One region of the Sphingobium sp. EM0848 genome, then DNA from elsewhere that is predicted to be linked to it. Evidence: riboswitches for the same ligand, from Rfam matches in the RefSeq annotation. Region 1 holds a riboswitch; each other region holds the start of a gene.
What was found. A riboswitch is a leader RNA that binds a small molecule or an ion and turns the genes downstream of it on or off. The one in region 1 is predicted to bind cobalamin.

Region 1 (2,195 bases):
AGCAGAAAGGCGACCACATTCGGGTCGTTCATCAGGATCGCCACGCCCGTCGGAATCAGGACCGCATCGGCCTGCGGCTGCAATTCCAGCGGAGCGTCGAGGCACGCATACATGTCGATTCCCGCCGACATGTCCGTTTGAAAATCCGGGAGGCCCCATTCGTGAATGCGTTGGTCGAGAATTTTCAGTTCGAATTGGGCGCTCAAGACAGTTCCTCAGTGACATCGGAGTGGACGTTTCGTTCGCGCGCAGGCTAGCCCATCCTTTCCGATCCTGAAAGGGGAAGCTCCGCCACGGCCCCGACGGGCCTTCCCGTTTGGGAAATGGACAAAGCGTTGCGCTTCGCCTATGCGCTTGCCCCGGATCGGGCATGCCCGATCCCAGATCGCGCCGGTGTCCCGAAAGGGGCTTAATAGGGAATGCGGCAAGAGGAAATCCTCGGAACCGTGGCTGTCCCTGCAACTGTGAGCGGCGAGCGCGATGCACAGGCGGCCGGGACATGATGTCCTGCCGCCAGCCACTGGGCCAACGCAAAATCCTGCGAGGTCTGGGAAGGTCGTGCATCAAGCGATGACCCGCGAGCCAGGAGACCTGCCGGCGTCTGGTCGCTCTTGCTTTGGCCCAGGGGATGGCCGGGGCACGGTAACTCTCCGTCTGAGCGACGAACGAAGCGGCTGGGGCCGCGCGGCTTTGCGTCCGTGGGCGAGCGCCCGGTCATGGATGCAGGCCGACCGTCGCATGTCCGGCAGGGTTCACGCCTTGTCGGACGGATCGGTACGCCCCGCCCGGCCTGCTCAGGCGCCAAGGGGGTATTTTCATGAAAAACGCGATTGCCATCTCCTGTCTTGCTCTTGCCTGGAGCAGCGCTGCCTTTGCGCAGGCTTCGGACGCGGACCAGGAAAACATGGTCACGAACCAGATTATCGTCACCGGCACCCGCGCGGCGGGCGGCATATCGACCGCGACCTTCGGCACGTCCGTCACCGTGCTGGACACGACGGCCCTGCGCGACCGGCAGACGCAGATCGTGTCGGACGTCCTGCGCGACGTGCCCGGCATAGCCGTGACCCGCACCGGGCCGGTCGGCGGGTTGACGCAGGTGCGCATTCGCGGCGCGGAGAGCAATCACACGTTGATGGTCATTGATGGCATCGAAGCGTCCGACGCGACTTATGGCGAATATGATTTCGCGACGCTCTTTGCCGACGAAGGCGCCCGGATCGAGGTGCTGCGCGGCGAGCAGAGCGCGCTTTACGGTTCCGATGCGATCGGCGGCGTGATCAGCTACCTGACCGCCAGCGGTCGCGATCTGCCGGGCTTTTCGGGCCGGATCGAGGGCGGCTCCTTCGACACGTTGCAGGGCGCCGTCCGTGGCGCGGGCACCGTGGGCGACATGGATTATGCGCTGACCGGCTCCTATTCCGGCATTGGCGGCTATGTCGTGGCGCCGGGCGGATCGCGCGACATCGGTTCGAAGATCGGCACGGTCAGCGGCAAGATCGGCTATCAGGCCGGCTCCGTCGCGCTGCGGGCCGTGGCGCGCTACAATCACATCGACGCGGATACCAACAGCCAGGACTATGTCTTCACCGGCAATGCGATCGACGCGGGCGGCTCCTACCGGAATGACGCCTTCTATGGACTGGTCGGTGCGACCGTCGGGGCGGACGGGCCGTGGATCAACGATTTCAGCGCCCAGATGCAGGACAGCAAGCGCATCTTTCTGGACGATGACGGCGCCATCACCTACGGCACCCATGGCCAGCGCACCAAGGCAAGCTGGGTTTCGACCCTGAAGCTGGGTTCGACCGGGCCGCTGTCCCATGTGCTGACAGGCGCCATCGATTATGAGCGCGAACAGTTCCACAACCGCGGCGAGGTTTCCGCCGCCAATCCGCGCCGCCGGATCACGAACTGGGGTTTTGTCGGCCAGTATCAGCTGCAACTGGATGATCGCGGCGGCATCGGCATCGCTCTGCGCCATGACGACAACGACCGTTTCCGCAACGCCACGACCTGGCGCGCGCAGGCCAGCTATCACTTCGACACCGGCACGCGGCTGCACGCGGCGGGCGGCACCGGGATCAAGGCGCCGACCTTCGCCGAACTGTTCGGCTATTCGCCGACCAGCGGCTTCGTCGGCAACCCCAACCTCAAGGCGGAAAAATCGACCGGCTGGGAAGTCGGCGTCGAAC
Region 2 (2,195 bases), on a different contig from region 1:
TCGATCAGGAGCGGCGGTTCTGTAGGAACAGGACTGATCGTGCCTCCTTCGAGGATCAGGCCACGCCACGGAGTGAGGCGAAGGCCTATGACGCCTGGCGATTCGGCCAGGGCGGCAAGGCCGTCCGCATCGATCTGACCGAAAGGAAGGCCGTGAAAGGGGCCTGGGGCTTGCGCCAGAAGCTGTTGCAAGGTGCGGGGATGGGCGGGCGCAATTGTCGGGGCCAACGGCAACGGGGCCTTGTGCCGCGCGATCCGACCAGAGCTGGCGCCACCCGTATCGAGGAACCAGCGGGCGAGCGCTGTCAGGTCCTGCGCCGCTGTTTCGATACTGGTCGGCGTGCCGAATGTGCGTCCCTCCGCACGGAGCAGGAGGGCGCCGGTTTCGCTGCGCTCGAAACGGAAATCGGCGGGGACGTGGGTGAGGGCGGGGGCTGGGCCGATGTCAATGGCAATGCCGATCTTGGGAGGAAGATCGGGGAGATCATCGATGCGGCCGAGGAGGTTTTGCGCGATGCTTTCCGTATCATCGCCAGTCGACCAGTCCGGGTTCAGCAGGAAATTCCGGCGGCTTTCGCGCGCCGGGTCGGGATCTGTGAGACCGAGGGCAACCAGCCGTTCGAGGAGAGGACGGTGGCTTTGCTCGGTCACGCCCCGGATCTGGAGCGCGGCGCGATTGGTGAGATCGACAAGGCCATTGCCGTAGCGGTGAGCGGCTTTGCTGAGGCCCAGCGTCTGGGCAATGCTCAACCGTCCAAACGACGGACGGACGCGGACCAACAGCCCGTCGCCCGCAGCCATCGGGCGCCATGCCGTGGGGCACCAGCCGCGAATGGCAGCGTCGGCGCTCTGCGCGTCTCGCACTGGACTTCACCTCCCACGTCGCAACGACGACTGGAAGATTGCCCTTCCAGCCGCTTAAACCGTCGCTCGTGCGGAGAACCGAGCCGTGACCATCCCCTGGACCATGGCAAGAGCGACCTTTGCGTACGGCAGGTCTCCTGGCTTGCGGGTCATAGCATGGGCAGGGGGCCTTCCCGGATCGCTCCAGTGGCTGACCTTCCCCGCTTGAAAAGGGGGCGGTCGGTCCTTGCCTTGCTCGCCGCTCACAGTTGCAGGGACAGCCGCGGATTTGGGAGTCTCCCTCCCGCACCGCATTCCCATTCAAGCCCCTTGCAGGGCACCGACGCGATCGAATGGAGCGGGCACAGACCCGTTCCAGGGCAGCTTCATACGCGCAGAGAGTGGGAAAGGAAAGGGGGCGAAGCTTCAGCGCGTCACGATGGTGGAGTGCCAGTCGGTCCGCCGCTCCCAGCCGCGCCGTTCCAGTTCGGGCGTCGCTTCCTCGCTGACCGGATAGCCAAGGCACAACAGACCAAGGCAGCGCCAGTTTTCGGGAATTTCCAGCATGGCATCGACGGTCGCCGGGTCGATGATCGATACCCAACCAAGGCCGATGCCGTGGATACGCGCGGCGAGCCAGAGGGTGTGGATCGCCATCACGCAGCTGTACCGGCGAGCTTCAGGCATGGTCATCGCGCCCAGACGATGGCCGGTTTCGGTGCCTTCGTCGCAATAGACGGCGAACAGCACCGGCGCTTCGCGCAGGCCGTGCAGTTTCAGGCTGCGATAGAGCTTGTCTTCGTTGCCGTCATAGATCTTGCCCGCCTTTGCGACCTGATCATCGACGTGAGCCGCGAGCCTTTCACGCAATGCAGGCGTGACGATCCGCACGAAACGCCAGGGTTGCGACAGCCCGACCGAAGGCGCGCTGTGGGCGAGAGCCAGCAGTTGCTCCACCTCTGCTTCATTCAGTGGATCGGTTCTGAAATGCCGTACGTCCCGGCGGGCATGGACCAGATCCTCGAAGGCGGCGATGTCGAAGGTGGAGCGGGTCAGAATTCGATTCCTGCCTGAGCCTTCACGCCGCTGCGGAAGGGATGTTTGACAAGGGTCATTTCCGTGACGAGATCGGCCGCCTCGATCAATGCGTCGGGCGCGTTGCGGCCGGTGATGAGGACATGTTTCATCGCGCCGCGGGTGGTCACGGCTTCAACCACCTCCTCCACCGGCAGATAGTCGTAGCGCAGGACGATGTTAAGCTCATCGGCAAGGACCATATCATAGGCGGGATCAGCGATCATGCGTTTGACTTCATCCCATGCTTCGCGTGCAAGCGCAATGTCGCGGGTGCGG
Region 3 (2,195 bases), on a different contig from region 1:
GATGATGAGAAAGCCGAGACTGTTGAAATGCTCGCCCAGATCGGCGGCGAGCGTCCAGACGCCGCCCGTCAGGCCCAGTCTGTCGCCGAGCAGCGCGGCCGCCTCGATCCCGCCGATCAGCAGCGCGACGAGGGCGGAAACGAGTGTGATGGTGATGTTGTAGTAGAGTTTGCGGATCGGCTTCACAAAGGCCCATTGATAGGCACCCATCATCAGCGCGCCATCAGCCGTGTCGATCAGCGCCATGCCCACGGCGAAGAGCAGCGGGAAGATGAGCACGGTCGAGATGGAAAGGCCGCTTGCGGCCTGTCCCGCCGACAGGCCGAGGATCGCGACCTCCGTGGCGGTGTCGAAACCCAGGCCGAAGAGGAAGCCAAGCGGGGCCATGTGCCAGCTGCGCGTCACCAGCCGGAAGAGCGGGCGGAAAAGGCGAGCGAGAAATCCGCGATTTCCAAGAAGAATATCCATATCTTCATCAACATAGACACCACCATTGCGAACATGGTTGAATGTCCTGAGAACAGATCTGAGGATGATCAGATTCATTGCCGCGATGGCGAAAAGGAAGGTTGCGGAAATGATCGTCGCAATGACGCCGCCAATCGCGCCTATGGCCTCTACCCGGCTCAGTGCATTGGCGGCGATAGCGATGGTGACGGCGGCGATCAGGACGATGCCGCTATGGCCGATGGCGAACCAGAAGCCGACGGTCAGTGGGCGCTGGCCGTCCTGCATCAGCTTGCGGGTCACATTGTCGATGGCGGCAATATGGTCGGCATCGACCGCATGGCGCAGGCCAAGGCTCCAGGCCAGCAGCGCCGTGCCCAGCATCATGCTGTTGCCCGCGAAGAGGGTGAAAGCCCAGATCCAGGCGGCCAGATTGGCGCCGATCAATGCGGCGAACATTCCGGTCGCGCGGCGGCGCAGCAAGGCAGGCGGGGCCAGTGCGTTGGAAACAGATGTCATCAGGGTCAGTCCCCCGTCGGCGTCAGCGAAACCGGACGGAAACTGCCTTCATGCCGGACGGACGCTCTTGCGCCCGGCATGCGGACAGCAGCTTCCGCTGCGTCAAGCGTCGCTCAGACGGAGTACCGTGCCGCGGCCATCCCCTGGACCAAGGCAAGAGCGACCAGACGCAGGCAGGTTTCCTGGCTCGCGGGTCGCAGCTCGACACATGGCCTTCCCAGGCCTCGCAGGATTTAGCGTCCGGCCCAGTGGCTGATCCTTCGGCGGTCCGAAGAATCGATATGCGTCTCGCTCACCGCTTACAGTTGCAGGGACAGCTGCGGATTCATCACCGCATTCCCTATTAAGCCCCTTGGCACGGGGCACCGGCGCGATCAGCGAAAGCCAGCCAAAGGCCGACTTTCGCAGCCGTGCATAGTGGCTGAGGCAGGAAATGGGAAGGGGGATGCGCTACTATATCGGCGCAAGCGCGGGCGCGGCCTCGATCGTCTGACGTTCCTCGAGCAGGGTGTTGAGGAAAGCCTGACCGGTTGGCGACAGATCCCTGTTATGGATCAGCCAGAGTGAGCTCATCACCGGCACGTCGAAGGCGCGGTTGATGACATTGTCGACATGCAGCCGCGCCATGGACCGGGCAAGCACCGTGGGACCAAAGCCCGCCGCGACAAGGCCAAGCAGGGTCGCGAGGCTGCGGGCTTCATGGGAGACCTTGGGTGTGAAGCCAGCTTTCGCGCACAGGGTCAGGAAATGTTCGGTGAAGCCTGTCCCATTGGGGGCACCGTAAAGCACCAATGGCTCGTCACGCAGATCGGCAATGCCGGGAGGAGCCGACCGCAGCGCCAGCGGATGATCGGCGCGCAGCGCCAGCACCATTTCTTCCTTGAGAAGGCATTGCGACACCATGCCTTCGGGCAGGACCGGCGCGGCATAATCGCGCACGATGCCAAGATCGAGCTGGCGACTCCCTACGCTTTCCAACTGTTCGTCACGGCCCTGTTCACGCAGGATCAATTCGACATGGGGATGGGTCTGACGGAAGCGATAAAGCGCCCGCGCCACCGTGGGCACGAAAGGGCCGGAGGTGGTGAAGGCGAGGCCGAGACGGCCGATCTGCGCGCGTTGCGCCATGCGGGCGATCTGGGCGGCCCGTTCGGCCTGAGCCAGGGTTTGCCGTGCCTCAGGTTCAAACAATCGGCCGGCTTCGGTCAGGCGAACGCGGCGGCTGGTGC

Region 2: another riboswitch for cobalamin. It lies ahead of HUK73_RS25535 (cobalamin biosynthesis protein CobG); the one in region 1 lies ahead of HUK73_RS15650 (TonB-dependent siderophore receptor).
Region 3: another riboswitch for cobalamin. It lies ahead of HUK73_RS25510 (HoxN/HupN/NixA family nickel/cobalt transporter); the one in region 1 lies ahead of HUK73_RS15650 (TonB-dependent siderophore receptor).

What each region holds. Positions count from the first base shown of each region.
Region 1 covers NZ_JABXWB010000001.1:3,212,411-3,214,605, reverse strand. The annotation lists gene dut (dUTP diphosphatase) at 1-206, opposite strand, end outside; cobalamin riboswitch at 375-614, shown strand; gene HUK73_RS15650 (TonB-dependent siderophore receptor) at 818-2,195, shown strand, end outside.
Region 2 covers NZ_JABXWB010000005.1:1,646,829-1,649,023, reverse strand. The annotation lists gene HUK73_RS25535 (cobalamin biosynthesis protein CobG) at 1-800, opposite strand, end outside; cobalamin riboswitch at 973-1,202, opposite strand; gene bluB (5,6-dimethylbenzimidazole synthase) at 1,269-1,898, opposite strand; gene cobO (cob(I)yrinic acid a,c-diamide adenosyltransferase) at 1,895-2,195, opposite strand, start outside.
Region 3 covers NZ_JABXWB010000005.1:1,639,448-1,641,642, reverse strand. The annotation lists gene HUK73_RS25510 (HoxN/HupN/NixA family nickel/cobalt transporter) at 1-966, opposite strand, end outside; cobalamin riboswitch at 1,121-1,351, opposite strand; gene HUK73_RS25505 (LysR substrate-binding domain-containing protein) at 1,420-2,195, opposite strand, start outside.